2 regions of the Psychromonas sp. KJ10-5 genome follow, and region 1 is predicted to be linked to the other one. Evidence: predicted binding sites of a transcription regulator. Region 1 holds the regulator's gene; the other holds the start of a gene.
The links. The regulator FliA, encoded in region 1, starts transcription of late flagellar genes. The targets are predictions, from matches to a motif close to CTAAAGNTNNNNNNNNNNNNGCCGATA.
Positions count from the first base shown of each region.

Region 2: the regulator FliA is predicted to act here: its motif matches at 1,844-1,870, upstream of AC0L3W_RS08435 (VC2046/SO_2500 family protein).

Region 1 is NZ_CM147864.1:3,724,013-3,727,217, forward strand. Features, by position in the region: gene flhF (flagellar biosynthesis protein FlhF) at 1-576, shown strand, start outside; gene AC0L3W_RS16380 (MinD/ParA family protein) at 636-1,508, shown strand; gene AC0L3W_RS16385 (RNA polymerase sigma factor FliA) at 1,550-2,260, shown strand; gene cheY (chemotaxis response regulator CheY) at 2,405-2,788, shown strand; gene AC0L3W_RS16395 (protein phosphatase CheZ) at 2,804-3,205, shown strand, end outside.
Region 2 is NZ_CM147864.1:1,897,430-1,900,634, forward strand. Features, by position in the region: gene purU (formyltetrahydrofolate deformylase) at 1-308, shown strand, start outside; gene AC0L3W_RS08430 (DUF3332 family protein) at 412-996, opposite strand; gene AC0L3W_RS08435 (VC2046/SO_2500 family protein) at 1,243-1,797, opposite strand; tRNA gene AC0L3W_RS08440 (tRNA-Tyr) at 1,933-2,016, shown strand; gene AC0L3W_RS08445 (response regulator) at 2,198-3,205, shown strand, end outside.

The DNA of each region.
Region 1 (3,205 bases):
GCACAATTTGCCATTAAATATGGGCCAGAACAAGTGGCTTTAATTACTACTGACACATATCGTATTGGCGCACATGAACAGTTAGCGACCTACGGTAAAATCATGGGGTGCGCAGTCAGAGTTGCCAAAGATGCCGATGAATTATCACAAATTTTATATCAGTTTAGAGAAAAGCGTTTAGTGTTGATTGATACTGCTGGCATGGGCCAACGAGATGTTCGTCTTTCAGAACAGCTAGAAACGTTAATGAGTAGCAGTGGCGTGAATATTAAGAGCTACTTAGTGGTTCCATCAACTGCGCAGCGTCGTGTAGTTGAAGAAGCATTACAGCACTTTAAACGCATTCCGTTATCTGGATGTATCTTAACTAAAATTGATGAAAGTCTAGGTTTAGGTGAAGTATTAAGTGTCACAATGAAGCATGCTTTACCGATTAGTTATATCACAACTGGGCAGCGAGTGCCTGAAGATATTGAAATAGCAAAAGTGGAAAGTTTAATCAGTGATACGTTAACAATGATGGAAAACCAGCAACAAGAAGAGTCACATCAATGGTATAGCAATACAGACGATTAATTTCGGTGTTATAGTACATAATATGTTGGTTTAATTAATTTAAATAATGAGTAAGTAAGATGATGGCAGATCAAGCAAGCGGGTTAAGACGAATGGCAAATCACCAAGTGAAAGTTATTGCAGTAACTGGCGGTAAAGGCGGCGTAGGTAAAACTAATGTAACGCTTAATATGGCTGTATCGCTTGCAAAAATGGGTAAGCGAGTAATGATACTTGATGCCGATTTAGGACTAGCAAATGTCGATGTTTTATTGGGTATCCGAGTAATTAAAAATCTTTCTCATGTGTTATCTGGTGAATGTACGTTAGACGAAGTGATTGTTCATGGTCCAGAAGGGGTGATGATCATCCCAGCAACTTCTGGTACGCAATCTATGGTTGAATTAACAGATGTTGAACATGCGGGATTGATTCAAGCATTCAGTTCATTACAAACGCCTATTGATATCTTATTAATTGATACCGCTGCTGGTATTTCAAATATGGTGGTTAGTTTTGCTCAAGCTGCGCAAGATGTGTTGATGGTAGTGTGTGATGAGCCTACTTCTATCACCGATGCCTATGCATTGATTAAGATACTAAGTAAGCAAAATGGTGTGTATCGTTTCAAGATCGTCGCGAATATGGTACGCAGTCTCCGTGAAGGACAAGACCTTTTTACTAAGCTTACCCGAGTAACAGATCGTTTTTTGGATGCTTCTTTAGAGCTGGTTGCTTGTATTCCTTTTGATGGCAATGTGCGTCAAGCTGTTAGAAAGCAAAAAACTGTGGTTGATGCCTTCCCTAAAACCCCTGCATCTTTGGCATTTAAAGCATTAGCAAACCGTGCCACTGATTGGCCGATCCCACATCAACCGGGTGGACATTTAGAGTTTTTCATTGAAAAATTATTATTAAACGATAACGATGAAAGTATTAAAGAACTTTTATAGATAGCTGTTATAGATAATAACTAAAGCGGGAATGTTTATAAGTGATTAAAGCGCAGGGATATCAATCTGATACATCTGATTTGATTGGTCGTCATTCAGAGTTAGTACAAAAAATTGCATACCATTTAATGGCTCGATTGCCTGCTAATGTATTAGTCGATGATCTTGTGCAGTCTGGCATGATCGGTTTATTAGAAGCCGCGCGTAATTTTGATGCAACTAAAGGCGCAAGCTTTGAGACATTTGCCGGTATTCGTATTCGCGGTGCGATGCTTGATGAGATGCGTAAAGGAGATTGGGTTCCTCGTTCCGTTCACAAGAACAGTCGTACCATTGCAGCAGCAATTGATGCGGTAGAAAAGCAAACGGGTGAAAGTGCAACTGAAGTAGAAGTGGCCAATTATTTGCAAGTAACACTGGGTGAATACCAAAAAATGTTACAAGACGTAAATTGTGCCAAATTAGTAGCTTATGAGGATTTGCCCAATCCTAATGATATGTTCGCACAAACTAGTGCAACAGCAGATAGCACTTTTGATAATGTTGCTGAAAACCAATTTACAAAGCAATTAGCTGAGATGATAGAGACTCTTCCACAAAGAGAGGCATTAGTATTATCTCTGTATTACGACGAAGAATTAAATTTAAAAGAAATAGGGTTAATTTTAGAGGTGAGTGAGTCTCGCGTCAGTCAAATTCTTAGCCAAGCTTTGCATAAACTGAAATCTAAAGTTAACTCTGCTAAAATGTAACTATTAAGGGGTAATTATCTGTAGTGGCTCACATTATCGTGTTGAGCTAAAGATAATTTAAAAAATTAATGTATTTTTTTGCAATTTTTATCTATATATAACATATATATAGATATAGGTAGATTTTTGTTCTAGGGGAATATTTTGAATAAAGAAATGAAGGTTTTAATTGTTGATGATTTTTCGACAATGAGAAGGATAATTAAAAACTTATTAAGGGACTTAGGTTTTACCAATACATTTGAAGCAGATGATGGTCACACGGCGTTGCCGATGTTAAAAAACGGTGACTTCGAGTTTGTTGTAACTGATTGGAATATGCCAATTATGGAAGGGATCCAACTGTTAAAAGAGATCCGTAAAGACCCTAATTTAAAACATCTTCCAGTATTAATGGTAACTGCAGAAGCAAAGCGAGAGCAAATCATTGAAGCTGCACAAGCTGGTGTTAACGGTTACATAATTAAGCCGTTTACTGCAGGTACATTGAAAGAAAAATTAGACAAAATCTTTGAGCGTTTAGCTTAATTTAAGGAGTTAAGTATGGCAAATAATGTAATGCCACACCTATCACTTTCAGAAGCTAAAGCCTTAGTTGCACATTTAGAAGCAGACCAAATAGAAGATGCTAATAAAATTGTAGAAAGTGTTAAACATTTTAATACCACTGAAAGCGTCTTGTTTGGGCAAGTGGGCGAGTTAACCCGTGAGTTACATGAAGCATTACTAAGTTTTCATAATGATACGCGTTTATTAGATTTAGCTGGTCATGATTTACCTGATGCAAAAAATCGTTTGAATTACGTTATTGAAATGACTGACAAAGCAGCCAATACCACTATGGATGCAATTGATCATTGTTTACCTGTGACTGATAAGTTGATTAATGACTTGGATGAGGTTATGCCAAGTTGGAGCAATCTAATGACTCGTGATTTAGCTTTA
Region 2 (3,205 bases), 1.8 Mb from region 1:
CTTATGCAAACCGTTTAATTAATATTCACCACTCATTCTTACCAGCGTTTATTGGTGCAAAACCATACCAACAAGCTTTTGACCGTGGTGTGAAAATAATTGGTGCAACGGCGCACTTTGTTAATAACGACTTAGATGAAGGGCCAATCATTACACAAGATGTGGCACACATTGACCATGCATATAATGCAGAGCAACTTGCAAAAGCAGGACGAGATGTTGAAAAATCAGTTTTAAGTCGAGCATTACAGCAAGTATTAGACGATAAAGTCTTTGTTTACGCTAACCGTACCGTAGTCTTTAAATAATTAAGGTTAAATCATTAACCTATAAAAAAACCTTAACGATTGTTAAGGTTTTTTTTAATGTTCGGTTATCAATAAAACTAAGTAATAGAACAACCTAGATTAATTAAGATTGAGGTTGTTGTTCAGCCATATATGCAGATAGTTCATTCATTGACGCGGTTGTAACCACTTCCCCGTTTAATGAGAAAGTTACCTTCTCCCCTACTTTTTCCCCACGCAATACTGCTTTTTCACCATTAGTGTAAACAATATCGTAATCAATAGTATTTTCATTTACTGGATTTACTTGTACTGAGTAAACTGATTTTTCATTATCTGTTTTATTGGTTAATGGTTTTAACGGTGCTTTTCTTAGAGACGGATCTAACCCTTCATTTATTTGATATTGAGTTTTCACCTCAGAGTCGAAAATATGTGGGCTACCGTTCAGTGGATTCTTTCCAGTCCAGAACTCTAAAGAGTTAAAGACAACGACATCAACTGCTAATGTTAATGCATAAACAGGTAATAATAAGATATTAACGCCACCACGAGCGTAGCGGTTATCAACTACCTCTAAGTTAAACTGCATGACTTTATCAGTAACGGCATTACTACCAACACAAGCAGATAAAGCTGACGTTAACGACACAACAGCAGTTAACATGGCTACTTTTTTCACAGCACTTTTAGGCATTTTGTTTCCCATAAATATTTTCCTATTTTGATATATAAAAACAAAACTAATCCCCGTTACCCCACTTTTTGATTCTCTTCTGCAATACAAAAAACAGTGGGTTGTATCAGCGTAATGTTAGTTAAGTTGCCATTATGACAGCACACAATAAGTGAAGTTCAACCAAGGACGTTTTGTCAGGTCCTTCCATCACTTTACTCAATAACCCACTATTAATTAATAGGCAAAGCGTAAAATCGTCATAAAGTATTACTCATATCAATATCTGGGACGGGTTACTTTTAAAGGATTATTGTCTAAATCTAAGTTTTTATATTCATCTAATAGGCTTGTACCGATACCTGATAAATATTGGCTTTCAGTTTCCACTCCGGCCATGTCAAACTCCTTTGCAGCATTGACTCGTAACTTTTTATGTAACGGTAAATTATCAATGATATCAACAGGTAAAACGTCCAATTTATTTCTCGATAATAGCGCTTCATTACTTAATAACTGTTTAAGGCGAATATCAGCTAACTTTCCTTGATGCAGATCTGTATTTAATTCTGCCAATAATTTGCTCGATGGCCCAGTGTTCAACAATGGCTGACTTGCTGGCAATTCAAAATAAGTGCGTAAGTCTTGCTGTTGAGCCACCTGTTCAGGATTAGTTTTCACATCAAACTGTGCAAAATCACGAGCATCATCAGATAAGAAACTCAGTAACAAATTAAACTTATCGCGGGTGCCAGCATGTACAGCAGTATTTAACTGTTGTCCTAACTGCCATTCATTAATTACCGCTTGCTGTTTAAGTTGTTCAATATTCATACTGAAATATGAGCTCCTACTGATTTTTTATGTCCACTCCTATTTTTATCGGCAACAAGCTGATTTTATTTAATGTTTTTTTGAATTTAATCTTCACATGTAATTATTTTCTGATATTATGCTCCTCGAAATAACGGAGGGGTTCCCGAGTGGCCAAAGGGAACAGATTGTAAATCTGTCGCGAAAGCTTCGGTGGTTCGAATCCACCTCCCTCCACCATTTCACCTTCATTCTATGCAGACACGCCGTTTTTGCTTCTAATTCCTTTTAAATTATTAAAACATAATGTAAAAAGGGCTATATCTTGACAAATACCGCCTACACTCCTTTACTTATTTTTATCCATTAATGTACTTGGTATTATCAGCAAAGAAGATTGTAAATTAGATTGGTATTAATTATGTATCGTTATAATAATAAAAAAATATTAATAGTAGATGATCAAAAGCCATTCCATGTAATGATGAAGACCATGCTAATCAACCAAGGTGCTAAAGATATGACCTTTGTTGAAACAACAGATCAAGCAGTCAAAGTGGCTAGTCTCATTAAATTCGATATTTACTTGTTTGATTACAATTTAGGTGCAGGTAAGAATGGCGTACAACTTTTAGATTATCTAAAGCAAAATAAGTTAATCCCAGACCACGCAATTTGCTTTATTATCACAGGCGATAGTAATAAGCGCATGGTGTTAACGGCTATGGAAAAATCACCCGATGATTACCTAATGAAGCCCTTTTCTCCTGTGCAATTAAGTACCCGGTTAACCGCTGCTACGCAACGAAAGTCAATGTTGCAAGATATCTATAAAGCGATTTCAGATCAAGATTACCCATTAGCTATCTCCCTTTGTAAAGATAAGATTCAAGCCTCTTCGGAAAACCGTAATTTGTGCAAGAACTTATTAGCTGAAATCTATATTGAAACAAAAGAGTTTGCCAATGCAGACCGTATTTTAAAACCATTAATTGAATTAAGGCCGCTGGTTAGGCCGTGTATTAGCCTAGGTAGATCTCTGTTTTTACAGAAAAAGTATAAAGAGTCGATAGAAGTATTAACACGCTTGATTGAAAGCTCACCTTTACAGATGGAAGCTTACCGCTGGTTAGCACGTTCATATAAGCAAGATGGTCAACTAAACAATGCATTAACTATTTTAACTCAAGCAGCGAACGCCACTCATCACAGTATTGAACGTCATCAAGAAGTGGCTTTATTAGCTAATGAGATGGAAGAATATTTAGTGATGGTTAATAGTTACTCATCCATTTTATTCTTAAGTCGTAACTCTTTTTATCCAGACCCTTGTCATCTTGCTAACTACTTGCGCAGTATTCTTAATCTAGCTAAGCAAGAGACTGACTTGAATGAGCGCAGGCACATCTTAAAGCGTGTCTCTTCGACC